4 regions of the Pantoea sp. CFCC18179 genome follow, and region 4 is predicted to be linked to each of the others. Evidence: predicted binding sites of a transcription regulator. Region 4 holds the regulator's gene; each other region holds the start of a gene.
What was found. Region 4 encodes CRP, which controls carbon source genes, mostly activating them, when cyclic AMP is high. Its sites were predicted from a motif close to ATGTGANNNNNNTCACAT; they were not measured.

Region 1 (7,387 bases), on a different contig from region 4:
AGCATATCTCAGAATGCGGCTGTGCGGGCCATTTACTAACCCGCTGAATCTGTGCGCCTATTCATGATTGTGCAGAAGTGTAAAAATTCGTTTGCGCTTCTGACATTGCAATCAACGCGTCACAGGGCGCAAAACGATCGCCATGTCGCTGCATTAATGACCTTAATGCTTTGACGATATCGCCGATGCCGCGCTGATCCATATAGCGGAACGGGCCGCCGAGGAATGGCGGAAAGCCGATACCAAATACCGCAGCAATATCGCCATCACGCGCGTTACGAATCACCGCTTCATCCAGGCAACGCGCCGCTTCGTTCAACATCATCAATACACAACGCTCGGCAATCTGTGCTTCGCTCTGCTTCGCCTGCGGTTTGACATGCAGCAGCGTATAAATAGAGGGATCGGTTTTACGTTTACGCGACCAGCGTGATGGCTGATAAAGATAAAAGCCTTTGCGGTTTTTGCGCCCTTTTCTGTCATCGGCGAGAATCGCGCTCACCGCAGGCGGCGCGCTAAAACGCGTACCGTAGGCCTGTTCGAGAATCGGACTGATTTTGCTGCCCACATCAATACCGACTTCATCGAGCAGTTGCAGCGGCCCGACCGGGAAACCGAACTTTACTAGGGCGCGATCGATGTGTTCAATCGGCTCACCTTCCAGCAAGCAGTGCATCGCTTCATTTATATAGGGTGCAAGAATACGGTTGACGTAAAAGCCGGGACGATCGGCCACCACTACCGCGGTTTTTCCCTGCTTGCGCGCTAAATCAACTGTGGTTGCCAGCGTTTGTGCCGATGTGTTGGCATGCGGAATCACTTCCACCAGCGGCATTTTGTCTACCGGACTGAAGAAGTGCAGGCCAATAACATTTTCTGGCCGCTGCGCTTGCGCCGCGATATCGCCGATCGGCAATGACGAGGTGTTCGAGGCAAAAATGGTGTGCGGTTGGCAATGGCTTTCGATTTCGCTGACCATCTGTTGCTTCAGCGCCAGATCTTCAAACACCGCTTCAATCACCAAATCGCGCTGGCTAAAGCCCTGATAATCGATGCCGCCGCTGATACGTGCCATTTGTTGCTGGCGCTCTGCCGCCTTCAGCTGACGACGTTTAACCTTGTTACTCAGCAAATCCCAGCTGTACTGCAAGGCGTGATTCACACCAGCAAGATTGATGTCTTTGATGCGCACCGGCAAACCGGCTTTCAGCGCCGTGACGCTGGCAATGCCGCCGCCCATCAAACCGCCGCCGAGGATGCCAATCTGTTGCAAGGCGCGCGGTTCAGCTTCTGCCATGGCCTCTTTTTTCAATGCGGTTGAGGCAAAGAACAAACTGCGCAGCGCGGCCGATTCCGGCGTCATCGCCAATTGACCAAAGGCGCGTGCTTCCGCTTCATGTCCAGCGCTACTGCCCTGCTCCAGTCCAATGCGTACCACGTCAATAATGCGTTCGGCCGCGGGATAGTTGCCTTGGGTTTTACTGTGAGTTTGACGTTGCGCCATGGAGAACAAAATCTGCCGCGCAATCGGTCCTTGCAGCAATCGGTCGCGACGAGATAACTCGCGATGCGGGCGCTTTCCTTTATGTACGCGCGCAATTGCCGTCTCCAGCAAGATTGATTGCGGCACCGCATCATCAACAATGCCGAGTTTGAGCGCCTGTTTAGCGCGCAGTTGCTTGCCGGTGAGGATCAACGGTAGCGCCTGCTGCACGCCAATCAGACGTGGCAAACGCTGCGTGCCACCGGAACCTGGCAGCAAACCAAGTTGCACTTCCGGCAAGCCAAGGCGAGTTTTGTCATCCAGCGAGCAAATTCGTGCATCGCACGCCAGCGCCAATTCCAGACCGCCACCGAGGCAAGCACCATGAATCGCCGCCACCACCGGAAACGGCAGCGCGGCAATCATCGCCATAATCTCCTGACCTTGCTTTGCCAGCGCTTCGGCTTCATCTGCCGTTTTACAGTTGGCGATCATGCTGATATCGGCACCGGCGACAAAATTATCCGGCTTGCCAGAAATCAACACTAATCCCGCCAGCTGTGCATGACGGCGCGCTTCGTCCAGCACCGCTTTGATCTGCGGCACAAACTCCGCTTTCAGGGTGTTCATCTTCTCGCCTGGCACATCGATGGTGATCACACCGACATGATCAAGACGCATATGCAAATGAAAGGCGGATGCGTTCATCATTCAGCCTCCAAAACCATGGCCGTCCCCAAACCACCCGCCGCACAAGCGGTGACCAATCCTAATCCGCCGCCGCGCCGCCGTAATTCCTGCAAGGTTTGCGTGATCATGCGCGCGCCAGTGGCCGCAAACGGATGGCCGTAAGCAATCGATCCACCCAGCACATTAAAGCGTTCTTCATTAACCTCGCCCAACGCATGCGTGCGGTTCAACTTTTCGCGCGCAAAACGTTCGTCGCGGAACATGTTTAAATTCGCCAGCGTCTGCGCAGCAAAGGCTTCATGCATATCAATCAGCGTCAAATCGTTGAGCGTGATACCGGCACGTTCCAGTGCCAGCGGCGACGCGTAAGCTGGGCCCAGCAACATGTCCTGCCAGACATCGATGGCGGTGAAAGCATAGCTGCGCAGATAGCCCAGCGGTTGGATGCCCAATTCACGCGCGCGCCCTTCGCGCATCAGAATCACCGCCGCTGCGCCATCGGTGAGCGGCGTGCTGTTGGCGGCGGTCACCGAACCGTGGCGGCGATCAAATGCCGGGCGCAGTTTGGCGTAATCTGCCGCACTGGCATTGAAACGAATATTGTTGTCCTGCTCAATGGGTGCTTTCCACGGTGGCACAAAGGCGGGCATCACTTCCTGCGCCAATACGCCAGATTGCCAGGCGCGCGCCGCATGTTGATGCGATCGCAGTGCTAATGCATCCTGTTGTTCACGGGTAATGCCATGACTTTTCGCCATTTGTTCAGCGGTATCGCCCATGCGCAATCCGGTGGAATACTCCGCGACTGCTGGCGGCACCGGCAATAGATCGCGTGGACGTAAACGGCGCAAGATACTGAGCTTTTGGCTAAAGCTGCGCGCTTTGTTGAGATCAACCAGCGCCCGCGCCAGCGTTTTACTCACGCCGATCGGCAATACCGATGAAGAATCTGCGCCGCCAGCAATACCCGCATTGATGGTGCCGGCCATCAGGCTTTCTGCGACGTTGGCAACCGCCTGAAAACTGGTGGCGCACGCCCGGCTGACGCTATACGCATCGGTGTGCACGCTTAATCCGCTGCTCAAGACAATTTCACGCGCGATATTCGGCGCTTCCGGCATCTGCACTACTTGGCCAAACACCAGCTGATCGATCACTTCGACCGGCAACTCGCTTCGCGCCAGCAGTTCGCTGACCACCATGCGGCCTAATTCGAGTGCGGGAATGCCATGGAAATCTGTCGCCTGGCGAGCAAAAGGTGTGCGTAGTCCATGAGTAATGGCGATACGTTCGCCTTGACGCGTCAGCAGCGGCTGCGCTTTGTTCATTGCAATCACCTGTAATTTTCGACCGCAGCATCATTGCCAACAGGTCTGACCTGATCATCAGTGTTAACTAAGTGTTGCTAAGTCGCCAATAACCAGAGGAAAAAATTGCGAGGGAATACACGAAAATAGCCAAAGGCTGCCGAAGGGGGATTTCGGCAGCGGAGAGAGATTAGCGTAAGCCGAGCTGGAAAATCATGGTTTCGGCCTGGCAGGAAAAGGTGAAATCGATGTTCAAACGCACCGCATCACCTTCTGGCTTGATTTCACTGCGAATGTCGCACGGTTCGGACTCAACCTGACGCGCTCTTTCTGTAAGGTGCGCCAGCATCGCATCAGCCGCGTGACGATCAACCAGCACGCCAGACCAATTTGCGGTGCAATCGCTGTTATCGATCACGCTACCTACATCGACACAGCAGCAAGCTGCCGTTTCGTTCGCACTACATTTATTAATGGCATCAGTCATGGTTTTCTCCTGACGATAATTAAACACATTCGGATCATTTTCTGCCGCAAAGTGTACGCGTGGCGCGATTTCACATCTATCTTCTTGCTGCTAAGTGACGAATATCACAATAAAAATTGATCCAGAACAAAATTGACCGCTATGCTGATGTCGAACCGTCTGGTTTTTGTTAAGCAGATCTGATTTTATCGATCAAATCAGAAATATTTAAAAAACAATATTGCAACAAATACACAGGTCGGACCTATACTCGTCGCACTGGTCTGATATGTGGTTTTGCCGTCAGTCCCTACAATTCGCCGCTCTTTGTTACGCGACGTAACAAGTTAAATAATAAATCTAGATGAGGTTGTGGTCATGAACCATAAAAACCTGTTTGCAAAGTCAGCTGTGGCAGCTGCAGTAACGCTCGTCTGTTCCCACGTTTACGCCGCCGGCTTTCAACTTAATGAATTCTCAGCAATTGGTTTAGGTCGTGCTTATTCCGGGGAAGGCGCAATGGGCGATACCGCCGCTTCCGCCAGCCGTAACCCTGCAACCATGGCGTTGATGGATCGTCCTTCCTTCTCCATCGGCGCGGTTTATATTGATCCCGACGTGAATATCAGCGGCCAAAGTCAGTCTGGCCGCAGCCTCGATGCAAAAAACATTGCGCCAAACCAATGGATTCCGAATATCCATTACGTGCAGCCCATCAATGACCAATGGTGGGTTGGCGCTTCCGTCACCTCAAATTATGGTTTGGCGACTGAATTTAACAACGGCTACACCGCGGGCGGTTACGGCGGCAAAACCGACCTGATGACGGGTAATTTTAACATCAGCACTGCTTATCGACTGAACGAGAACTTCAGCTTCGGTATCGGTTTTGATGCGGTTTACGCCAAAGCAAAAATTGAGCGCTATGCCGGTGAATCTGGCGCAGCGCTGGGCATTCCAGCGGATACCCAAATCGCTCACCTAAAAGGTGATAAATGGGGCTACGGCTGGAACGCGGGCATCTTGTATGAAGTGGATAAAAATAACCGCTTCGGCTTCACCTATCGTTCTGAAGTGAAAGTCGACTTTGATGGCGATTACAAAAGCAATCTGCCTACTTACGTGAACTCGCTGCCGCAGGCGCAGATGATGGGCTTGCCTTACGGCACCAGCGGTTCGACCATTCCAGGCTCTCTGACGCTGAATCTGCCGGAGATGTGGGAACTGTCTGGTTACCACAAAGTCGCGCCACAATGGGCGGTGCACTACAGCCTGGCGTACACCAGCTGGAGCCAATTCCAGGAGTTGAAAGCTACTGGCAGCAACGGTCAAACGCTATTCTATAAAGACGAAGGCTATCACGACGCCTATCGTATCGCGTTGGGTACCTCTTACTTCTACGATGACAATTGGACCTTCCGTACCGGTATCGCCTTTGATGACAGCCCGGTTCCGGCTGACAAGCGCTCTATCTCCATCCCGGATCAGGATCGTCTGTGGTTGAGCGCCGGTGCTTCCTACGCGTTTAACGAAGATGCGTCGGTGGACTTAGGTGTTTCTTATATGCACGGCCAGAAAGTTACCGTGAAAGAAGGCCCGTATACCTTTAACTCTGAAGGTAAAGCCTGGCTGTACGGCGCGAACTTTAACTACAAGTTCTGATGGCTTGATAGCAATGAAAACGGCGACAGTGATGTCGCCGTTTTTTATTGCCTGCGATTAACCGCGCGCGGGAGCGAGGTCTTTCACATCCGCGGGCTGTTCGCCCATCTGCAAATGCAGGCGCTTTCCTTTATAAGGCGTATGACGTTCGACCACTTCCATATTCAATTCAACGCCCAATCCCGGCTCATTAGATGGAATGATGTAGCCATCTTCCCATTGAATCGGACGCTTAAGAATTTCGGCGTGGAAACCATCCCAACAGCCAATGCTCTCCTGAATCAGGAAGTTTGGCGTGCACGCCGCCAACTGAATGCTGGCCGCCGCGCCAATTGGCCCGTTATACAGATGCGGCGCGATTTGCGCGTAATGCACTTCCGCCAGCGCAGCGATTTTCCTGGATTCCAGCAAACCACCGACCCGCGCCACATTCATTTGCAGAATGCTGGCGGCTCCGGCTTGCAGCAATTGATGGAATTCGTATTTGGTGGTCAGACGTTCACCTGCCGCAATCGGAATCGACGTGCTGCGCGCCACCTGCCCCATCGCTTCCGGTTGGCCAGGCGGCACCGGTTCTTCAAACCAAAGCGGATCGTACTTCTCCAGCCGCTTCGCCAGGCGAATGGCGGATGACGGCACCATTTGTCCGTGGGTGCCAAACAACAGATCGGCTTTGCTGCCCACCGCTTCCCGGATGCGTTTGCAGAACAGCTCGCAGCGATCCAATACTTCAACAGAGAGTTGATGCCCGGAGTACGCAGTGTAAGGACCCGCGGGATCAAATTTCACCGCCGTGAAGCCTTTGCGCACGTTTTCTGCCGCACATTCCGCCGCCAGATCCGCATCGTCATAATCGTATTCACCACGGCGATTAACCGGATAAAGATAGGTATAAGAGCGCAGACGCGGCTGCACTAAACCGCCCAACAATTGATAAACCGGCTGATTCGCCGCTTTACCGACAATATCCCAACAGGCCATTTCTAACCCGCTCACCACGCCCATCATGGTGAGATCGGGGCGCTGAGTGAAGCCGCTGGAGTAGCACTGGCGGAACAGACGTTCGGTGTGATGCGGGTCCTGATTCAGTAAGTAGCGCTCAAACACATCGTTGATGATTGGCACCATCGCATCAGGATGAAAAGTGGCAGCGTAAATTTCGCCCACGCCTTCAATACCATCGTCGGTCTTCAATTTGACGAACAACCAGTACATGCCACCCAGATGCGGAGGCGGGACAGCAACGACATGCGTTTCCAGTGAGATAACTTTCATTGGGCTTCCTTATTTACGATTAAAACGAACATGCAAACGCCAGGCACCAAAGGCACCGCACAAAGTAATCATTACGATATAGCTGAAGAACAGCCGATAGCCGGTGGCGCCAGGGAAATGTTGGGTGAGATAGCCGCTGAGCAATGGCAAATAGATATCCGGCGAATAACCAATGACCGAAACCAAGCCAATCGCTAAACCGGTGCAATGCGGCGGGATGTCGCAGCGATCAAGCAGCGCCCAGTACAGGCCGCGCACCGCATAGGCGAACATCCCCACTAAAAGCACAAACGCAATCAAGGCGATGTGCGGAATGCCGTTGGGCAGTAGGATCAAGCCGCTGACACCCAGCGCGCCGCACACCAATACGCCGCACAGCACGCCAGCGCGGGAAAACTTATCCGCCAGCCAGCCGCCGCCGATGCCGCCAATTGGTCGCATCCACATTTTGCCGGCAGTAATAAACGCCGCCAGCGCTGCCGGTACACCGTATTCGGAGGTGCG
Region 2 (7,387 bases), on a different contig from region 4:
TTCTCTGCGCTGAAGTATCAAGGACGTAAGCTGTACGAATACGCACGCGAAGGCATTACCGTGCCGCGTGAAGCGCGTCCGATTAAGGTGTTTGAGCTGCAATTTATTCGCTGGGAAGGCGATGAATTAGAATTGGAAATTCATGTTTCCAAAGGTACTTATATCCGCACCATCATTGACGATCTCGGTGAGCGACTTGGCTGCGGGGCACATGTGATCATGCTGCGTCGTTTGCAAGTAGCGCGGTATCCGATTGAACGCATGGTGACGTTGGAGCAGTTGCAAGAAATCGCAGCCACGGTGAATGCAGCGGAAACGTCGGATTACAGCGCGCTTGATGCGTTGTTGTTGCCGATGGATAGCCCAGCGGAAGAGTTCCCGGTTGTGAATTTATTGCCTGCAGTGGCGGTGTATTTCAAACAAGGTATGCCGGTTCAGGTAGCAGATGCGCCTGAACAAGGATTGGTGCGCGTGACCGAAGGTGACGAGCGCAAATTTATCGGTATGGCCGAAATCGCGGACGATGGGCGCGTGGCGCCGCGTCGTCTGGTGGTAGAATTTCCCGCGTAATCAAAGGACTCAAATCTGACGTAACGGCGCATTTGCGTTGCTATCGGGCGAAGAGTAGAATGGCGCGGCTTTAAAAGCGGGCTGCTGAATTAGAGATCGGCACCCATACATTCATTTTTTACTGGAGTTTATTATGTCTCTAAGCGTAGAAGCTAAAGCAGAGATCGTTGCTAAATACGGTCGTGGTACCAATGACAGCGGTTCAACTGAAGTTCAGGTTGCTCTGCTGACTGCTCAGATCAATCACCTGCAGGGTCACTTCTCTGAGCATAAAAAAGATCACCACAGCCGTCGCGGTCTGCTGCGCATGGTATCTCAGCGTCGTAAGCTGCTGGACTACCTGAAGCGTAAAGATGTTGCACGTTACACCGGTCTGATCGAAAGCCTGGGTCTGCGTCGCTAAGTCTGAAGAATCTGATCAAGGATGTAGCGCATGCAGTATGCAAAAAAACGCATCTGACGATCAGATTTGTGCGAGTTTCGCGAAAAGGGGGCCTTTATGGCCCCTTTTTTCGAGCAATCCGCAGCAATCCGGACCAAACTCATGTATTGTTGCAGAGAGTGATCTTTGCTTGCAGAGGTTCGCGCGGCTAATGAGAGGCTTTACCGCATGGGCGGTTAAGGTTGTCATTAGTCGCGAGGATGCAACTGAAGATCGGTAATCCCCGGCGCGCCAGAATGGGCAGCGCCCCTGAATTTAAGGACTCAAATTTTGCTGAACCCGATCGTACGCAAATTCCAATATGGTCAGCATACCGTCACGCTGGAAACCGGCATGATGGCGCGCCAGGCCACCGCTGCAGTTATGGCGAGCATGGATGACACTGCTGTATTCGTTACCGTTGTTGGTCAGAAAAAAACTAAACCAGGTCAGGATTTCTTCCCGCTGACGGTTAACTATCAGGAGCGTACTTACGCTGCTGGTCGTATCCCGGGTAGCTTCTTCCGTCGTGAAGGCCGTCCAAGCGAAGGTGAAACGCTGATTTCACGTCTGATTGACCGTCCAGTGCGTCCGCTGTTCCCAGAAGGCTTCATTAACGAAGTTCAGGTTATCGCGACCGTTGTCTCTGTTAACCCACAAGTTAACCCAGATATCGTGGCAATGATTGGTGCTTCTGCTGCACTGGCGCTGTCTGGTCTGCCATTCAACGGCCCAATCGGCGCAGCTCGTGTGGGTTACATCAACGATCAGTACGTGCTGAACCCAACCGCAGACGAAATCAAAACTTCTCGTCTGGATCTGGTGGTTGCAGGTACACAGAACGCCGTACTGATGGTGGAATCTGAAGCCGAAATTCTGACCGAAGAGCAGATGCTGGGTGCGGTGGTATTTGGTCACGATCAGCAGCAAGTGGTTATCGAAAACATCAATGCGCTGGTTGCTGAAGCAGGCAAACCACGTTGGGATTGGCAGCCACTGCCAACTAACGATGCATTGATTTCGCGTGTTACTGCATTGGCAGAAGCGGGCATCAGCGATGCGTATCGCATCACTGATAAGCAAGAGCGTTACACGCAGGTTGGCGCAGTAAAAGATGCGACCATTGCCGCGCTGCAAGCTGAAGACGAAACGCTGGACGCAGGCGAAATCGCTGACATCGTTCACGATCTCGAGAAGAGTGTTGTTCGTAGCCGCATTATCCGTGGCGAGCCGCGTATCGATGGCCGTGAAAAAGATATGATCCGTGGTCTGGATGTGCGCACTGGCGTACTGCCACGTACCCACGGTTCTTCACTGTTTACCCGTGGTGAAACGCAGGCGCTGGTTACCGCAACCTTGGGTACTGCACGTGATGCGCAGAACCTGGATGAGTTGATGGGCGAGCGTACTGACAGCTTCCTGTTCCACTACAACTTCCCTCCGTACTGCGTGGGCGAAACCGGTATGGTTGGCTCACCGAAGCGTCGCGAAATTGGTCATGGTCGCCTGGCGAAGCGTGGCGTGTTGGCAGTAATGCCTAAGCCAGCTGATTTCCCATACACCGTGCGTGTGGTATCCGAAATCACCGAATCAAACGGCTCTTCGTCAATGGCTTCCGTGTGCGGTGCTTCACTGGCACTGATGGACGCTGGCGTACCAATCAAAGCGGCCGTAGCCGGCATCGCGATGGGCTTGGTTAAAGAAGCCGATAACTTCGTGGTTCTGTCTGACATCCTTGGCGACGAAGATCACCTTGGTGATATGGACTTCAAAGTTGCGGGTAGCCGCGACGGTATCACTGCATTGCAGATGGATATCAAAATTGAAGGCATCACCCGCGAAATTATGCAAGTTGCACTGAACCAGGCTAAAGGTGCGCGTCTGCACATCCTTGGCGTGATGGAGCAGGCAATCAGCACACCGCGTCAGGAAATCTCTGAGTTCGCACCGCGCATTTACACCATCAAGATCAATTCAGACAAGATCAAAGATGTTATCGGTAAAGGCGGTTCAGTGATCCGTGCGCTGACTGAAGAAACCGGCACCACCATCGAAATCGAAGATGATGGCACCGTGAAGATCGCTGCAACGGATGGCCTGAAAGCCAAAGAAGCGATTCGTCGCATCGAAGAGATCACAGCTGAGATCGAAGTTGGCCGTATCTACTCTGGTAAAGTAACGCGTATCGTTGATTTCGGTGCCTTCGTGGCAATCGGCGGCGGTAAAGAAGGTTTGGTACATATTTCTCAGATCGCAGACAAGCGTGTTGAGAAAGTGACTGATTACCTGCAGATGGGTCAGGAAGTTCCAGTTAAAGTGATGGAAGTGGACCGTCAAGGCCGCGTACGCCTGAGCATCAAAGAAGCGACAGAGCAGAAACCAGCGGAAGAAGTTGCTACCGCTGCGACGAATGCACCTGACGCCGAGTAAGCGTTTACCGATTGGCCTCTCTCTGCTTTGCGGGGAGAGGTGTTTAGATCATCGCGAGGGCGGGAATCCTTGTGCACAGCAGGAGGATGACAGGATGGTTGTCCCAATGTTTGTATTCGGGAGTGGGAAATGAAGCCTTTTTTGCGCTGGTGTTTTGTTGCGACAGCTATCACGCTGGCAGGATGCAGCAACTCCAATTGGCGTAAGAACGAAGTTCTGGCAGTACCTTTGCAGCCCACACTGCAGCAAGAGGTGATCCTGGCGCGCATGGAACAAATTCTTGCCAGTCGTGCCCTTACCGATGATGAACGCGCACAGCTATTATATGAGCGCGGAGTGTTGTATGATAGTTTGGGTCTGAGGGCACTAGCGCGGAACGATTTTTCGCAAGCGCTGTCTATAAGACCAGATATGCCTGAAGTATTTAATTACCTCGGCATATATTTAACGCAGGCAGGCAATTTTGATGCTGCCTATGAAGCGTTTGATTCTGTACTTGAGCTTGATCCAACTTACAACTATGCGCATTTAAACCGTGGTATCGCCCTCTATTACGGCGGTCGATACAAGTTAGCGCAAGATGATCTGCTGGCGTTTTATCAAGACGATCCTAACGATCCATTCCGCAGCCTTTGGCTCTATCTCGTTGAAAGCGATATGGATGCCGACAAGGCAAAAGTTACGCTGAGACAGCGTCATGACAAAGCGGTTCGCGATCAATGGGGATGGAATATTGTCGAGTTCTACCTTGGCGACATCAGTGAAAAAACGCTGATGGAACGTCTCAAGGCGGACGCAACGGATAACACCTCGCTCGCTGAACATCTCAGTGAAACCAACTTCTATTTAGGTAAGTACTACCTAAGTCTGGGGGAGAAGGACGACGCGAAAGCGTTGTTCAAACTGGCGGTGGCCAACAACGTAAACAACTTTGTTGAACACCGATACGCATTGTTGGAACTGGCGCAACTCGGCCAGACACAAGACGATTTATCAGAATCTGACCAGCAATAGCTGACGAACTTTTATTGCCTGAATACCTGTAAAGTCATCATCTTCAGAGATGAGGGCTTTTCTGTTCGTCAAAACTTCTAATTTGAGCCGGTTCACACTTTTTGATGAAAATGACTGAAAATTTTCACGACGAGTTATGTAGACTGGCCGCCGCAATCTAAGAGGCACGTGTACTACATGACTGATATTCAAACCACTTTTGCTGACCTTGGCCTGAACGCCGACATCCTCGAATCACTGAACGGTATGGGCTACGTTAAGCCTTCTCCAATCCAGGCTGAGTGTATTCCTCACCTGCTGGCTGGCCGTGATGTGTTGGGTATGGCGCAGACCGGTAGTGGTAAAACCGCGGCATTCTCCTTGCCGCTGCTGAACAACATTGATCCTACTGTTAAAGCACCGCAAATTTTGGTGCTGGCACCGACCCGCGAATTGGCGGTACAGGTTGCTGAAGCCGTCACTGAATTCTCTAAACACATGCGTGGCATTAACGTTGTAGCCCTGTACGGTGGCCAACGTTATGACGTACAGCTGCGCGCATTGCGTCAGGGACCACAAGTTGTTGTGGGTACGCCTGGTCGTCTGCTGGATCACCTGAAACGTGGCACGTTAGATCTGTCTAACCTGCGCGGTCTGGTGCTGGACGAAGCTGATGAAATGCTGCGTATGGGCTTCATCGAAGACGTTGAAACCATCATGGCGCAGATTCCAGACGGTCATCAGACCGCGCTGTTCTCAGCAACCATGCCAGAAGCGATTCGTCGTATTACCAAGCGTTTCATGAAAGATCCGCAGGAAGTGCGCATCCAGTCAAGCCTGACTACGCGCCCAGACATTTCTCAGTCTTACTGGACCGCTTACGGCCGTAAAACTGACGCGCTGGTTCGCTTCCTGGAAGCGGAAGATTTCGATGCAGCCATCATCTTCGTGCGCACCAAAAATGCCACGCTGGAAGTGGCCGAAGCGCTGGAGCGCAGCGGTTATAACAGCGCTGCACTGAACGGTGACATGAACCAGGCTCTGCGTGAGCAGACGCTGGAGCGTTTGAAAGATGGTCGTCTCGACATCCTGATCGCCACCGACGTTGCTGCACGTGGTCTGGACGTTGAGCGTATCAGCCTGGTAGTGAACTTCGACATCCCAATGGATGCTGAATCTTACGTTCACCGTATCGGCCGTACCGGTCGTGCAGGCCGTGCAGGTCGCGCATTGCTGTTCGTTGAGAACCGCGAGCGTCGTCTGCTGCGTAACATCGAACGCACCATGAAGCTGACTATTCCAGAAGTTGAGCTGCCAAACGCAGAACTGCTGGGTGAGCGTCGTCTGGCTAAGTTCGCTGCTAAAGTACAGCAGCAGCTGGAAAGCAGCGATCTGGATCAATATCGCGCGCTGCTGAGCAAAATGCAGCCGGGTGAAGATCTGGACATCGAAACCTTGGCCGCAGCATTGCTGAAAATGGCTCAGGGCGAACGTCCACTGATTCTGCCACCAGAAGCTCCGCGTCCAGCGCGTCGTGAGTTCAGCGATCGTCCAGACCGTGGTGATCGTCGTGATTCACGCGATTCTCGTGGTCCACGCGAAAGCCGTGACAGCCGCGATGGCGATCGTCCACGTCGTGAACGTCGTGACGTTGGCGAAATGCAGCTGTATCGCATTGAAGTGGGCCGTGATGATGGTGTTGAAGTTCGTCATATCGTTGGCGCGATCGCTAACGAAGGCGACATCAGCAGCCGTTACATCGGCAACATCAAGCTGTTTGGTACTCACTCAACTATCGAGCTGCCGAAAGGCATGCCGGGCGAAGTGCTGCAGCACTTCACTCGTACCCGTATTCTGAACAAGCCGATGAATATGCAGTTGATGGGTGATGCACCGGTGCACGAGCGTAGCGAACGTCGTCCATCTGCTGGCGGCGAACGTCGTGGCAATGGCGCACCGCGTGGTGGCGAAGGCGCTCCACGTCGTTTCTCTGAGCGTCGTGAAGGTGGCCGTGAAGGCGGACGCTTCAGCCGTGAAGGCGGTCGTGGTCCACGCCCGGAAGGCGCAGCTGCACCACGTCGTCGTGATGCATAAGCGATAAACGCTTAAAAAAATAAAAAGGGACGCTGATGCGTCCCTTTTTTTATGCCTGTGGAAATTAAACTTTACACTCCGCCGGCAATCAGCACTCTTTCGCCACTGACATAAGCGGCTTCTTCCGACGCCAAAAACAGCGCAACCTGCGCAACATCTTCCGGCAAGCCAAAGCGTCCAAGCGGCGTTGCGGCAATAAGCTGCGCTTTCAACTCGGGGTGCATCTTCTTCGCCGCCAGCAAACCTTCGGTCAAAATGATGCCAGGCGCTAGCGCATTCACGCGAATGTTGCGTGGGCCCAATTCGCGCGCAAGCCCTTGCGTCAACGTATCAATCGCGCCTTTGGTCGCTGCCCAAAGCACCGATCCCGGCGTGCTGCGTTGGCTATTCAGTGCACTCAGGTTAATGATTGAGCCGCCGCGTGAGGGGAAGTGTTTTGCTGCCTGCTGACACACCAATAAAGTGCCAAGTAAGTTAACGCTAAGTTGTCGCTGCATCTCGTTCACGCTGAGATCGGCAAACTCACCGTGGTGAAAAATGCCGGCGTTATTGACCACAATATCGGGGGCGCCAAACTGCTCAATGCTGCTAGCGAACAAGCGCAGCACATCGGCTTCGCGTGATATATCGGCTTGTACGGCGATGGCATCGCTTCCTAACGCACGGATGTCGGTGACCACATCTGCCGCGCCAACTTCATCCTGTAAATAATTCACCACCACCCGAGCACCGGCCGCCGCGAAAGTCATGGCGATAGCTGCACCAATGCCTTTCGAAGCGCCCGTCACCAGCGCAATTTTGCCTTCAAGTGTTTTCATCATGTCTCTCCACCTGAGATTTCGGGGAAGATAAAGCATGCGCTGTCGATAGATTTTGGTG
Region 3 (7,387 bases), on a different contig from region 4:
GTATGCCGGTAATGCCTGTTGGCGAATGGTACTGCTCACCGCAGGAAACAGCACGTCGGCAGCTTGATTGAGCGGTGAACCGATAAGAATTTGTTGTGGATTGAAGATATTTACCATCATCGCCAGCATCCGCCCGACATGATGCCCAACGCCGGCTATCACATCGCGCGCCAGGCGATCGCCCTGCTGCGCGGCGGCACACAGGCTCGCAACGGTAAGCGGTGACTGATGCAGCATACTATCCGGTTGCGTCAATAAGCGTTGCGCGGTGAGTTTAAGCAAACTTCCGGTGCTGGCGACGGTTTCCAAGCAACCATTATTGCCGCAATAGCATTGCTGACCATACGGATCTATCTGCGTATGACCAATTTCCACTAAAGTCCGTCCGCTTTTGTGCAGCAACTGGCCGCCACTGATCACGCCTGCGCCGACCGTTTCATCAATCACAATTTGAATCACATTTTGCGCGCCCTGCGAGGCACCAAACAACGCTTCGGCCAGCGTCCAGGCAGAAATATCGTGCTGCACAAACACTGGCAAACCCGTTCGCTCCGCCAGGGTTTCACCCAGCGGCATATCCTGCACCTCATAACCTGGCATACGGTGCACCACGCCTGACGCCGCGTTGATTAATCCCGGCAAGGTAATGGCAATTGCCGTTAATCGCTCAAGCATACTTTGATGACGAATGAAGAAGTCATTCACCATCTGAAGCAAAACGGGCAACAAGGGTTGTTCAACGCTGACCTGCAATGGCAAGCGATCTTCTTGCAGCGCACGGCTGCTGAGATCGCGCAGCGTCAGCGTAATGAAACCAGGTTGAATGCGAACGGCGAGATAGTGCCAGGCAAAAGTATCGAGGATCAGACCTATTGCTGGACGTCCGCGACTGCCCGGTTCCTGAAATTCGGTTTCCTGCACCAGATGAGCATCAAGCATTTCACGCACGATTTTGGTAATGCTGGCGGGAGCTAATTGAGCGCGCTTTGACAGCTCAATACGCGAAATCGGGCCATAAAGGTTAATCAGACGGTAAACCACACCTGCGTTGGTCTGTTTTATCTGGTCAATATGGCCAGGTTGACTGTACAGATTCACGCCCTGCTCCCATTATTTTCGCGCTTCTAAATAAACAGCAGCTATGGTGATGCAGATTGGCAGGCAGCGTCAAATATTTGATTAGAAATGTGATTTATCGCACATAAAGTTTATGCCCTTTAGCCTGAGTTGGTTTAATTCTCCGCATTGTGCAGCATCAACGCCATCATATTGGCCATTTGCGCGGTCGGTTCGCGTGTCGCCGACCAGACCAACCAAACTTCAGAAATCGCATCACTTTCCTGCAACGGAATCCACACCACATCGGCCAAACGCGCACGACGAAAAGAGGCCGGCAGAATCGATACGCCTAGCCCGGTAGCGACTAAACCGAGAATGGTCATCGCTTCGCCCACTTCCTGAGTAATAAACGGTTTTATTTGATAACGATGCAGCAGCGCCAGAATTTCACTGTATAACGCGGTGCCGCCTTGCGGATCAAAGAACACAAAGGGTTCATTGGCTAATGCCTGAATCGAAATCGTCTCGGCATCAGCCAATGGATGCGCCCAATGCACCACCGCGCACAACGGTTCACGCAGCAAGACGCGATGTTGTAAATCACTCGGTAACGGTGTGTTACGCATCACACCCAAATCCAGCCGATCTTCATGCAACGGCGCGAGTTGTTGCCGGGTGTTGTTCTCCTGCATTTGAATATGCACTTCCGGCCAACGCTGGCGGAACTGGTAGAGCGCATCGGAAACCAGGCCAGTAAAAGGCGCCGACGAGGTGAAGCCGATGCGTAATTCCCCTTCCTGCCCGCTATGAACACGCGCAGCACGGCGAGTTGCCTGCTCAACCTGCAATAAAATAGCGCGTGCATCATTAAGGAAAAGTTGTCCGGCCGCCGTGAGTTGTACGCTACGATTGGTGCGCGTAAAAAGTTGCGCGCCAATCTCCTGCTCCAATTGTTGGATTTGCTGGCTGAGCGGTGGCTGAGAAATATTCAATCGCAGTGCTGCACGACCAAAGTGCAACTCTTCGGCGACAGCGATGAAATAGCGCAGATGGCGCAATTCAATATTCATACTTTAAAAGTCTCAATTGAGATTATTAATATATTGTACAACCTAATGTCACTTTCCTACAGTATCGCCATATTGCCTAAACCGAGGATGTTCCGTGAGTCGCTCTTCCCAAGCGGTGATACTCGATGAAGACGAGTTAGCCGTTAAGCCTGATTCAGTAGTCACCCCTTCAGAATGGATTGAACGCGGGTCGCCGCAATTTATGCGCGTGACGTTGGCGTTGTTTTCCGCCGGACTGGCAACGTTCGCATTGCTCTATTGCGTCCAACCGATATTGCCAGTCCTGTCTCAACAGTTTGGTGTATCACCTGCCGAAAGCAGTATTTCATTGTCGCTCTCCACCGGCTTAATGGCGCTGGGATTACTGTTTACTGGCCCTTTATCCGATGCGATTGGTCGCAAATCGGTGATGGTCACCGCGTTGTTGCTGGCCGCCATTTGCACTCTGATTTCCGCCACCATGTCTAGCTGGCAAGGCATTTTGCTGATGCGCGCGCTGATTGGTTTGTCGCTAAGCGGTGTCGCTGCCGTTGGCATGACCTATTTGAGCGAAGAGATTCACCCGCGTGTTATCGCATTTTCGATGGGTTTATATATCAGCGGTAACTCGATTGGCGGTATGAGTGGACGACTGCTGACCGGCGTGCTGACCGATTTCTTCTCATGGCGCATTGCTGTGGGTGTGATTGGCTGCTTTGCACTTGCGGGCGCATTGATGTTTTGGAAGATCTTACCGGCTTCACGTCATTTCCGCCCCGCTTCACTACGCCCGCGCAGCCTGCTGATCAACTTCCGTTTGCATTGGCGAGATAAAGGGTTGCCGTTATTGTTCGCCGAAGGTTTCCTGTTAATGGGGGCTTTCGTCACGCTGTTTAACTACATCGGTTATCGCCTGTTGAGCGCGCCCTGGTCACTGAGTCAAGCCGTTGTGGGTCTGCTTTCCGTGGTGTATCTCACCGGTTCGTGGAGCTCACCCAAAGCAGGAGCAATGACCAGCCGTTTTGGGCGTGGTCCGGTGATGATTGCTGCCACGGCAATTATGTTGGCGGGTTTATTGTTGACGGCGTTTAATTCGTTGTGGCTGATCTTGCCGGGCATGATGTTGTTTACCGCCGGTTTCTTTGCCGCGCACTCGGTGGCGAGCGGCTGGATTGGTCCACGTGCGCGACGCGCCAAAGGCCAAGCCTCGTCACTGTATTTGTTCAGCTACTACGTGGGTTCAAGCGTGGCGGGAACCTTGGGTGGTGTGTTCTGGCACAGTTATGGCTGGATGGGCGTCACCCTTTTCATCAGTGCGTTATTGTTAATCGCTTTGCTGGTCGGCTGGCGTTTACAGTGCCGAAAACTGTAATACTGTTCATCTTTTATACGGGGCGAACGCGCCCCGTTCTCCCCTCAACTCCCCGCCATTTCGCCTTCTCACAGTCCCAGATAAAACAAACCGGCGATTCATCGCTATAATCATTTCATTCCAACAATAGTTAGACTTTTATTATTTCACAGCAATGAGGACGTTAGATGGGACTCTATTATTACGTCGATAAGCACGCCGGCTATAACGACAATCATGTAGTTCACGCAACGGGCTGCCCGTTCCTTCCGCCCGATGAAGCAAGGCGTTTTCTCGGAACTTTCTATACGCCGACCGCGGCCATTCAGCAGGCACGCAAATACTATGCTAGCGCGATGGGCTGTGAGCACTGCTGTCCGGTTGGGGTAAAAAAAAACATGACCACTCAGAATAGCGTGGCACTAAAACACATGGTGACACTCTGATAATGCTGGCATAACAATAGTTAGCCGGTTAAGTAATTTTGTTAAGCAATACTGAGGCGTTACATCATTACCCTAAAATTCGGCTTAATAATGACTGGACCTTGAGGCTATATGCGTATTGCGGGTCCAGTCGCTCACACAGGCATCGGATAAAAGCAAGAAACGATAATAACCTCAGGCTATTAACAACGACTTTTGAGATAAAAAATATTCAGCAATAAAAGCCTGCCAAACGGTTTCCCTCAGCTCATTAATGCTCCACAATAGCGGCAATTTGTGACAAGCGTCACTTAAATGGGGTGCAATTTTGGCCCTTACACTCGCCGTCTGACTGATTGAACTCCATGCAAACAACCGTTTCCCGTAAAACAGCCTGGCTACGTGTCGTACTGCTGGCTATTGCTGCTTTTGTATTTAACACCACGGAATTCGTTCCAGTTGGCCTGCTGTCGGATATCGCCGCCAGCTATGCGATGAAGACCGCCGATGTCGGCATCATGCTGACTATTTACGCGTGGGTAGTCGCGTTATTGTCGCTGCCGCTGATGTTGCTAACGCGCAACGTCGAGCGACGCTTGTTGCTTTCGATACTGTTTGTCCTGTTTATCGCCAGCCACGTGCTCTCTTCTTTTGCATGGGATTTCACCTCATTGGTGGTTTCGCGTATCGGCATTGCGCTGGCGCACGCGGTGTTCTGGTCAATTACCGCGTCATTGGCGATTCGCGTCGCACCCGCCGGTAAAAAAACTCAGGCATTGAGTATGCTGGCAACCGGAACCGCACTGGCGATGGTACTGGGTGTGCCGATTGGTCGCATCGTCGGTCAATATCTCGGTTGGCGCACCACGTTTGGCATGATTGGTTTGTCAGCGTTAGTGCTGTTGGTACTGTTGATGCGCGTGCTGCCGCGCCTGCCTAGCGAACATACCGGCTCGCTGAGCAGCGTACCGATGCTATTCCGCCGTCCGGCACTGGTGGCGATGTACATTTTGGTCACCGTGGTGGTTACCGCGCACTACACCGCGTACAGCTACATTGAACCGTTCATGCAAGTAGTGGCGAATGCCGACGATAACTTCACCACCTTGCTGCTGCTGCTGTTTGGATCGGCTGGCATTATCGGTAGCGTGTTGTTCAGTACGCTCGGCAACAAATTCCCTTCGGCGATGCTGATCGCGGCGATTGCCATGATCACCCTGAGCATGGGCCTGTTGGTGTTTGCCGCCGTTCGCCCTGCTGCCATTACTATGCTGTGTATCGTATGGGGCATGGCAATGATGATGATTGGTTTGGCTATGCAGGTGCGCGTATTAGCTTTGGCACCCGATGCGACTGACGTTGCGATGTCACTGTTCTCAGGTATCTACAACATTGGTATTGGCGCAGGCGCGTTGCTGGGTAATCAGGTTAGCTTGCATATGCAGATGTCGGATGTTGGTAACGTAGGCGGCATTATCGGCCTGGTTGCGTTGTTCTGGTGTATCGCCATCTTCCGGCGCTATCCTCAGCTTCGTTCAAACGGATAATAAAAAAGCTCCAGAAGGTCATACTTCTGGAGCTTTTTAGTTTCAGGTTCATTTTCCTGCACTGCTATCAGCAACCGCCATCAATGGCGGCCCCGCAGCGTATCCACTCAGTTATAAATAACTGCTGTGCCATTTAGCTTGTTGTTGCCAGAGGTCGAAGTGATGCGGAAGGACTTTGCTCCGGCAGCATTGGCCTTTTCCGAAAGCTGATTCTCCAGCGATGTCAGGTTAGTGCTACCTGAAGCACTGATTACACCAACCTGTTGTTGATTCAGTGGCGCTTCGTTGACCAAATCGGCAGCCATGCTACCGAATGCGATTGAGGACAGTGCTACAGCGGCTAAAGTCAGTTTAATGCTTTTCATAATCGTCTCACTTATACAGATGAATTTGGGGTCGGTCGCGATTTAGTTAACAACCGTTAATTAAATGCTAGCGCCGAAGTGGCCTGCGCGTCAATTATTTTATTAATGGTCGTTATTTTAATCGAAAGTGGCGTGATTATGGGCTTTCAGCCCTTTTTTGACTTATCCATTCGGGTGCTTACATTACTCAAAAGCACAAACGGGCAAAGGCCGAATCCGCTCTGCCCGCATGCACTTGCATATTTATTTAATGATCGGTAATTTAATTGGGTGTTTTTAAGCATTGAGGTGTTCATGACAGCCATTACCGAAACCGCAAACCGTAAAACGCGTGGTCGTCCAAGAGTGTTTGACCGCGATGATGCGTTAGATAAAGCATTAATGCTGTTCTGGGCGCATGGATACGAAGGGACTTCACTGTCGGATTTGGTCAGTGCGACCGGTGCGAAAGCGCCAACGTTGTATGCTGAATTTGAAAACAAAGAAGGTTTGTTCCGTGCGGCAATGCAACGCTACATCGAGACATTCAGCGCACAGCGAAATGCCGTATTAAATGATGATGGGTTGGATGTAAAGGCGGCAATTGAAGCCTATTTTCGTGCTACGGCGGCGTGCTTTACCGAATGCGATAAACCAGCCGGCTGCTTTTTTATCTGTACGTCCAGCGCGTTGTCTTCCGAGTCTCAGGAAGTGGCGCAGATGCTTTCCCGACAGCATCATGCGCAAGAATCAGCGTTACAGGCGTTTTTGGACACGCGACAAGCCCGCGGTGAATTGCCTGCATGTGCCAATTCAGCCACGTTAGCCCGCTATTTAGCGTGCTTGCTGCAAGGCATGTCGGTGCGTGCTCGCGAAGGAGCAAATCGCGAGGAGCTGGATCAAATTGTCGATACACAAATGGCGATTTGGCCGGCGCTCGCGGGATATTGCGAACTGAGCGCGGTATAAAAGAAATGGCAAAGTAGTAACGTCTCAGTGCGCGTAGATCCACACTGAGACGTTGTAGGTTTTAAGGTTGGAAGAACATCGGTTTTAACTCTGCGCTAATCGGGCTGTTATCAGGATTTGATGGCATCAAATCCTTCATCGATGCCCACCACCGTTGGCACACTTCCGTTTTTGCCACCGCTTCCCAGCGCACTTCCGATTCAATTTCCACACTGGCGAACAGCAGATTGCGTTCTGCATCCAACCAAATGGCGTAATTGTGTGCGCCATGCGCTTTCAGTGTTTCAGCCAGTTCCGGCCATATCGGCGAATGGCGGCGCAGATACTCGTCATGACAATGAGCATGTACCTGCATCACGAAAGCTTTACGCAACATCGCTTCGCTCCGCCTGCAAAGCAGCCTGCCATGGCTTGACGTTGAAACGCTCGCCCAATGCGACTAATTGCTCTGTGGTAATGCTTTGACGGATGCCGCCCATCGACAGCGCTTTCACTACCACTTCTGATGATTTCTCTGCGGTGTCGATTAACCCAAATGTTTCGTCCAGGTTTGGACCCGCACCAAAGATGCCGTGGAACGGCCACATCACAATGCTGTGATTTGCCATCGCATCCGCAGTAGCCTGACCAATGCCATCGGTGC
Region 4 (7,387 bases):
AGCCAGCGGCCATGATGCGGTCGCTGGCTCCACGCCAAAGAAGAGATGGTGTGCATCACGTTGAGGTGCTGCAAAATCCGCTTCACATGCTGTTCGACAATCGTCACCGGCCCTTCATTCAGATTCTCCGGCGCTTCCAGAATATTGCTGTCATTGCCTGGCCCATCGTACGCCAGCCGTTGCTGACAGCGTTGCAGCGCGATTTCACAGGATTGCAGATAACGTTCCGCCAACTTGGACGTCAGCATAGTGTGTTCACGCGCCAGAATGGTCATCGCATTGATATGCTCAACGATAAATTGGCTGTGCGTTACCCACATGCGCATATCTTTCAGATATTGCAGATTGAAGCCGGGTTCGCTGGAGGCTTGATTGAGCGAGTTAAACAGCGCGTTGTGCGCTTGATTGACGCGCATGCGTTGATACGCCAACTTCTCCGGCGATTGCTCCGGGCCGAGCAGCAAGCGCAGCGCGTCCTGATAAGCCTCCAACGCATCGTGCGCATTGTTACGTAGCAAGCCGCTTTGCCATTGCGGCCACAGCCAAATCATCCCGGCGAAGGCAATCAGGCATCCCATCAAGGTATCCATCATGCGCGGTAACAAGAACTGCGCGCCATTCAGCGACAGCAATTGCAGCGAATACACCGCAGTGACGGTAAAGCCAATCATCGACCAACCGTAATATTTGCGCGTCACCAAATAGCTCGCCAGCGTAATCACCAGCATAAACAGCAGCGTGAGCGATTCCGGCACTTCCAGCCGTAAAGAAGCTGCGGCGATCAGCAAACCGGCAAAGGTGCCCAGTGCGCGGTGCTGAATGCGCACGCGCGTGGCGCTGTAGCCATTCTGGCTGACGAACATAATGGTCATCAGAATCCAGTAAGGTTTGGGGATGTTGAAGAACAGCGCCAGCGCGCTGCCAAACATCAACATCACGGCGAAACGACCGGCGGTACGTAACGCCGATGATTTGAAGGAAAGATAGCTGCGCAGCGCTGGCAGCAGCGGCAAGCGGCGTTGGCGATCGGCCATTAAGTCACGCGTGTAGAGCGGCTTTTGGGTACGCAGCACGCGAGCGATGCGGCTGAAGTGGTACAGACAGAAGTTGCCGACCGGATTATCCGGATGCTGGCGGGCGATTTTCTCCAGCGCACCCAGCTGCTTCTCCATGTGAAAGCGATCCGGCAACTGGTGATAAAGAATGGCATCGGCGAGCACCCGCAGCCGCGCTGAGATGATTTTGGCGTTCCAGCGAATCACCGCTTCGGCGTGACTCTGCTCAACCAGTTTCTGCACTTCTTCCGGCTGGTGCAGGCTAACTGAGATGTGTTCCTGCAAATCCAGCGCCACCTGGAAGGCGCGCGTCAGACGTTTGTGGCTGTTATCGCGGCTGGCCGACAGCATGTGCATCTGCTGATAACAGACGGTAATCAGATCAACCGCCTTTTGTTGACGTGCCAGCAGCGGCGGCAGCGCTTTTTCCGGATCGGTTAACTGCGTCAGCAAGGTGTATTTGGCATCGCAATAATCCGCCAGCTCGCGATACAGCAAACTGAGCGATTCGCGCATCGGCTGCTCTTTCCACAGCCAAAACCAGAACCAGTTGAACAAGCCGTACCACAATGTGCCGCCAATATAGAGCAGCGGCGGCACCCAAATCGGCATGCGTCCTACCAGGCTTAGCGAAAAGATGGCGGCAATCAAGGTGGCTGGCAGTAAGCGGCCATGCAGCGGGCTGATTTCACCGGTGACGCCAATCAGTAGCGGCAACACCAATAAAATCAGCGGCAACGGCACGTGATAATCGGTGAGGTACGGAATCAGGAAACTGCCGGTGGCGAACAGCGAACCACCCACAATCAAGCGTTTGAAGAAGCGTTTGTGCGGCGTATCTAACCCCGCCATGTTGCAGCAGGCCGGCACTAAAGAGAACAACAGCCCTTTTTGCAGATCGCCAAACAGCCAACCGAGAGCCACAGGCAGGCACAGCACCAGCGTTTGCCGCAGCGCATAGTTAACTTCAGGATGATAGATGATTCGGCGCCACATCAGCTCATCGCAAATAGAAACGGCGCGATGTTGCCATCACGCCGTGGGTGAGAAGGAATTAGCGGGTGCCGTAAACGACGATGGTTTTACCGTGTGCGGAGATCAGATTCTGATCTTCCAGCATTTTCAGGATACGACCCACGGTTTCGCGTGAGCAGCCCACGATCTGACCAATCTCCTGACGGGTGATTTTAATCTGCATTCCGTCTGGGTGAGTCATCGCATCTGGCTGTTTAGCCAGATTAAGCAGCGTTTGCGCGATACGTCCGGTCACATCGAGGAAGGCAAGGTTGCCCACTTTTTCAGATGTCACTTGCAGACGACGCGCCATTTGCGACGACAGTCGCATTAAAATATCCGGGTTTACCTGAATCAGCTGACGGAATTTTTTGTATGAAATTTCAGCCACTTCGCAGGCAGACTTCGCACGTACCCAAGCACTGCGTTCCTGGCCTTCTTCGAAAAGACCGAGTTCGCCGATGAAATCTCCCTGATTAAGGTAGGAGAGAATCATCTCTTTGCCTTCTTCATCTTTAATCAGTACCGCTACGGAACCTTTCACGATGTAGTACAGCGTTTCCGCTTTCTCACCCTGATGGATGAGCGTGCTTTTTGACGGATATTTGTGAATATGGCAATGGGACAGGAACCATTCGAGTGTAGGGTCTGTTTGCGGTTTGCCGAGAACCATTCGCTATTATCCTCTGTTGTAATCGTGCCCAAAAATACAGGGGGCATTTTTCCCTGTCAGGCGGTTTAATCGTCGAGCGTTTCCTAATGAAGGAAAATTTATTCCGGGGTGACTCTTAAGCTACGCTTTTGATTCTTCCCGCCTTCGTCGGTTAGGACGAAAATATTTTCAGCACTGTTTGTAGCACAGCTTTTGCGAGCTGTCTTGTGTTGTCTCGCTTCAGCAGAAGGGGGATTTCTCTGGATTGCCGTTTGTCATGTGAAAGCGTACTCTGACGGCAAAACCGCCGCTTCAGGAGAAAGAATAATGCAGGCACGAGTGAAATGGGTGGAAGGGCTTACCTTTCTCGGAGAATCCTCATCCGGCCATCAGGTATTAATGGACGGTAATTCCGGTGATAAAGCGCCAAGTCCAATGGAGATGGTGTTGATGGCAGCCGGCGGCTGTAGCGCGATTGACGTGGTGTCGATTCTGCAAAAAGGGCGTAGCGATGTCGCCGATTGCGAAGTGAAACTCACCTCTGAACGTCGTGAAGAAGCGCCACGTATTTTTACGCACATTAACCTGCATTTTATTGTCAGCGGCAAAGCGTTGAGCGATAAAGCGGTGGCGCGCGCAGTTGATCTGTCAGCGGAAAAATATTGTTCGGTGGCTATTATGCTGGGCAAAGGCGTTGAAATCACCCACAGCTATGAAGTGATTGAGCTTTAGCTCGATTGTAGCGGCGCGATTTATCGCGTTCAGTTGATGGTAAAAGGTCAACATAACGCAATAAATTGCGCCGCTACATAATCACTGCACTCACTCAATTCGCTTGCCTTCAATCAGGCGCTGCACCAGCGGCAACATAATCAACTCCATCGCCAGGCCCATTTTTCCGCCCGGCACCACCAAAGTGTTGATGTGGGAGATAAACGATCCCTGAATCATCGCCAGCAGATAAGGGAACGCAATCCCTTCCAATCCACGGAAATGAATCACCACAAAGCTTTCGTCGAGCGACGGAATTTCACGCGCGGCAAACGGGTTTGAGGTATCCACCGTTGGCACACGCTGGAAGTTGATGTGAGTACGCGAGAATTGCGGCGTGATGAAGTTGATGTAATCCTCCATCGAACGCACCACTGAATCCATCACCGCTTCCCGCGAATGTCCACGTTCGCTGGTGTCGCGCACCAGCTTTTGAATCCACTCAAGGTTAACAATTGGCACCACGCCAACAAGTAGATCTACATGTTCCGCCACGTTGTGTGGCTGCGTCACCACGCCGCCGTGCAAACCTTCATAAAACAGCACATCGGTGTTTTCCGGCAGCGGTTGCCACGGCGTAAAGGTGCCCGGCACCTGATTCCACGGTACGGCTTCATCGTAGGTGTGCAAATACTTGCGCGATTCGCCCAGTCCAGTTTGGCCGTAATGCTTGAACGTCTGCTCCAGCAAACCAAAGTCATTGGCTTCCGGGCCGAAATAACTGATGTGGCGCCCGAGATCGCGCGCTTTGCGGATCGCCATGTCCATTTCTGGACGCGTATAGCGATGGAAACTGTCGCCTTCCACTTCCGCGGCATGCAGATTTAACTGCTGGAAAATCTTACGGAAGGCAAGGCTGGTGGTGGTGGTTCCGGCACCGCTGGAACCGGTAACCGCAATAATTGGATGCCTGGCTGACATAACAGAGCTCCCTGTGAAGTCCGGCGATGAGCATTGTTACCACGAATTGCCGCGCGGCGCATTAGCCGCGAAATTCACTCTTCGGCATGATATTGATGGATTCGTGCAGCTCCGACCATACCAGCACTACCTCGCCGCGCTCAAGTTGGCGGCGCACATCGGCGACTTTCTGTGACAGGCTGCGTTCCTGTTCGCCGTAATCTGTGCCTTCACGCAGCACGAAGGTTTCAATCAGGTTTTCCAGCGTTTCCGCTTCAAGCTGCTGCCAGGGAATAATCACAATTACACATCCAAATAGGTAGAGAGCCAATCCGGCACGCGTTGTTCCAGCCACATTTGCGGTTTCAGCAACGTGCCGCCAACAAAGCCGACGTGGCCACCTTGCTGGGTCAGTTGATATTGCGTTGAGGCTGACAATTGATGCGGCTGCGGAATCACGGCGTCGGTCATAAAGGGATCGTCCTGCGCATGGATGAGCAGCAACGGTTTACGTACGCCGGTTAAAAACGGCATGGCGCTGGCACGTTGATAATAGTCGTTGGCATCGACGAAACCGTGCGCGCGGGCGGTAACCGCATCATCAAATTCACGTAAACGACGAAACGCACGCAGTTGATCGAGATCGACCGGTAAGGTACCGGGCCAGGCCTGCAACTTGCGCGTGGCGTTCTTTTTCAACTGCGTGAGCAAATAGTATTGATAGAAGCGCGAGAAGCCGACATCCAACTTGCCGCTGCACGGTTCTAACGCCAGCGGGGCAGAGATGACCATCGCCGCATCCAGCAGTGCATCGTTGCCTTGTTGCCCCAACAAACACGCCAGCATATTGCCGCCGAGTGACACGCCGACGGCCGCGGTTGGCACCGTGCCCCATTCGCGTTGCAGCCAACTGAGGAAGTAGGTGGCGTCTTCAGTTTCGCCGGAGTGATAAATGCGATTGAGGCGATTCGGTTCACCGCCGCAGCCGCGAAAGTGCATCATCACCGCCAGCCAGCCACGCGCCTGACATGCTTGCATCAAACCGTGCGCGTAGGGACTGCGGAAGCTGCCTTCCAGGCCATGAAACAGCACCATGCGCGGTTTGTGACGCGCTTGCGCCGGATCTTCACTCCACGCTAAGTCGACAAAATCCCCATCGGGCAGGTCAAGGCGCTGCCAATGCGGACGTAAAGTGACGCGCCGCCGCAGAATGCGCGGCAGCAGCGTTTGCAAGTGCGCGTTACTGAATCCGCGCAGTGGTTTAAAGCGCTCGCCATTTGGGCGATTAAAATAGCTTGGGTAAAGGCTTGTCTGATGCATAAGTCGCTGATAGCTTCGATGGGTTGTTCGCTTTACTGGGTGAGGAGCACCCGAATATACATGGAACTGAGTCTTTTTTTGTCAATGTTAGGCTTTCTTTGGGTCGCGGCCATCACGCCAGGTCCCAATAATATGTTACTTACCGCCTCTGGTGCTAATTTTGGCTTCCTGCGCACCATTCCGCTGCTCATTGGTATCATGATTGGCATGCAAGTCATGTTGCTGATGGTGGCATTTGGCATCGGCGGGTTGATCCTGCTTTATCCTTCACTGCACTTGGTACTGAAGATTGCCGGTAGCCTTTATCTGCTGTGGCTGGCGTGGAAAATCGCCACCGCCGAGTATGAAAAGCTGGAAACCGATGATGTCACGGTCAAGCAAATGCCGTTCTGGCAAGGTGGATTGCTGCAACTGATTAACCCTAAAGCCTGGTTGATGGCGCTGGGTGCGGTTGCCAGCTTCAGTCTGGCGGGTGAACGTTATCTGCATTCGGTGGTGGCGATCAGTATCGGCATGGCGCTGGTCAATGTGGTGTCTGGCGTAATCTGGATGGGCTTCGGCTCGCTGATTGGCCGATTACTGCGTAGCCCACGTGCGTGGAAGATCTTCAATCTGGCGATGGGCTTGCTGACTGCCGCGTGCGTGTTGTTGATTTGGCACTAAGTTAGCTGGAAGCGCGTTCGACGCGCTTCCACGGCAACACTTCATGCACCACCGGTGAGAGTGGCTGACGGATGCGTTGCAGCAACAGTTGTACGCTGCGCGCGCCCATGCGGTTCATCGGTTGTTCAATGGTGGTGAGCGGGGGATTGAGGCTGCTAGTAAAGTTGATGCCATCGAATCCCACCACCGCCAAATCTTCAGGTACGCGCAACCCGGCTTCTAACGCCGCGTGAATCACGCCAACCGCCAACACATCCGAAACCGCAAACACCGCATCTGGCCGTTCTGGCTGCATCAGCAATTCGCGCAACGCTGCGCTGCCCGCTTCGCAGGTGACATTTTCCGCGTACGCCACGCTGCCATAATTCAATTCCAACTGTTCCAGCGCGGCGCGATAACCATCTTCGCGTTGATGGGAATAGAGATAGCGCATATCGCAGTTAACCAGCGCGATGCGACGGCGACCTTTTTCCGCCAGATAACGAATCGTTTCAAACGCCGCTTCTTTATTATCAATTGCCACGCTGGATGCCGCGATAGCCGGATCGTATTCAGCACATTGCACCCAAGGCGCATCGCCAATCAGCTCCTTTAATTCCTGCAAACAGGCGGCAGCATCCATGGTGATCACCCCATCGACCACTTTTCCGGTCAGCAGCGCGATGTAGGCTGCTTCACGCCGCAACTGCGATCCGGAATTGCACAGCAGTATGTGATAACCCTGCGCTTCGGCCTCGGCTTCAATGCCCTGAACCACGCGTGAGCAAAACGGATTGGTAATATCGGGGATCAGCACCAGCAGCATGTGACTTTGTGAAGTGCGCAGCTGGCGCGCCAGTAAGTTGGGTTGATAGTCGCAAATGTCGATCGCTGCCAGCACTTTGGCGCGCGTGTCGGGACGTACGCCGGGATTTTGATTCAAAACCCGTGAAACCGTGGCTTTTGACACGCCAGCCAAATGCGCGACTTTCTCAATCGACATGGATTTAGGACCGCTAATAAGGGGGATAAA

Region 1: a site for CRP is predicted at 4,060-4,077, ahead of ACPUC7_RS04015 (YfcZ/YiiS family protein). Genes of this name have one in related genera too.
Region 2: a site for CRP is predicted at 4,516-4,533, ahead of yrbN (protein YrbN). Genes of this name have one in related genera too.
Region 3: a site for CRP is predicted at 4,180-4,197, ahead of ACPUC7_RS00190 (sugar transporter). Genes of this name have one in related genera too.

What each region holds. Positions count from the first base shown of each region.
Region 1 is NZ_JBNBPM010000001.1:861,530-868,916, forward strand. It holds gene fadJ (fatty acid oxidation complex subunit alpha FadJ) at 62-2,191, opposite strand; gene fadI (acetyl-CoA C-acyltransferase FadI) at 2,191-3,501, opposite strand; gene ACPUC7_RS04015 (YfcZ/YiiS family protein) at 3,671-3,967, opposite strand; gene fadL (long-chain fatty acid transporter FadL) at 4,325-5,608, shown strand; gene ACPUC7_RS04025 (mandelate racemase/muconate lactonizing enzyme family protein) at 5,666-6,883, opposite strand; gene ACPUC7_RS04030 (MFS transporter) at 6,893-7,387, opposite strand, start outside.
Region 2 is NZ_JBNBPM010000004.1:301,477-308,863, forward strand. It holds gene truB (tRNA pseudouridine(55) synthase TruB) at 1-570, shown strand, start outside; gene rpsO (30S ribosomal protein S15) at 704-973, shown strand; gene pnp (polyribonucleotide nucleotidyltransferase) at 1,283-3,421, shown strand; gene nlpI (lipoprotein NlpI) at 3,551-4,435, shown strand; gene yrbN (protein YrbN) at 4,540-4,596, shown strand; gene ACPUC7_RS10940 (DEAD/DEAH family ATP-dependent RNA helicase) at 4,613-6,508, shown strand; gene ACPUC7_RS10945 (SDR family NAD(P)-dependent oxidoreductase) at 6,580-7,326, opposite strand.
Region 3 is NZ_JBNBPM010000001.1:34,233-41,619, forward strand. It holds gene mlc (sugar metabolism global transcriptional regulator Mlc) at 1-1,098, opposite strand, end outside; gene ACPUC7_RS00175 (LysR family transcriptional regulator) at 1,233-2,129, opposite strand; gene ynfM (multidrug efflux MFS transporter YnfM/SxtP(Kp)) at 2,224-3,480, shown strand; gene ACPUC7_RS00185 (hypothetical protein) at 3,648-3,905, shown strand; gene ACPUC7_RS00190 (sugar transporter) at 4,250-5,431, shown strand; gene bhsA (multiple stress resistance protein BhsA) at 5,539-5,796, opposite strand; gene ACPUC7_RS00200 (TetR/AcrR family transcriptional regulator) at 6,091-6,744, shown strand; gene rhaM (L-rhamnose mutarotase) at 6,806-7,120, opposite strand; gene rhaD (rhamnulose-1-phosphate aldolase) at 7,110-7,387, opposite strand, start outside.
Region 4 is NZ_JBNBPM010000019.1:65,034-72,420, forward strand. It holds gene ACPUC7_RS22725 (YccS/YhfK family putative transporter) at 1-2,051, opposite strand, end outside; gene crp (cAMP-activated global transcriptional regulator CRP) at 2,110-2,742, opposite strand; gene ACPUC7_RS22735 (OsmC family protein) at 3,049-3,453, shown strand; gene ACPUC7_RS22740 (phosphoribulokinase) at 3,544-4,413, opposite strand; gene ACPUC7_RS22745 (YheU family protein) at 4,475-4,693, opposite strand; gene ACPUC7_RS22750 (hydrolase) at 4,696-5,712, opposite strand; gene ACPUC7_RS22755 (LysE family translocator) at 5,773-6,375, shown strand; gene ACPUC7_RS22760 (LacI family DNA-binding transcriptional regulator) at 6,377-7,357, opposite strand.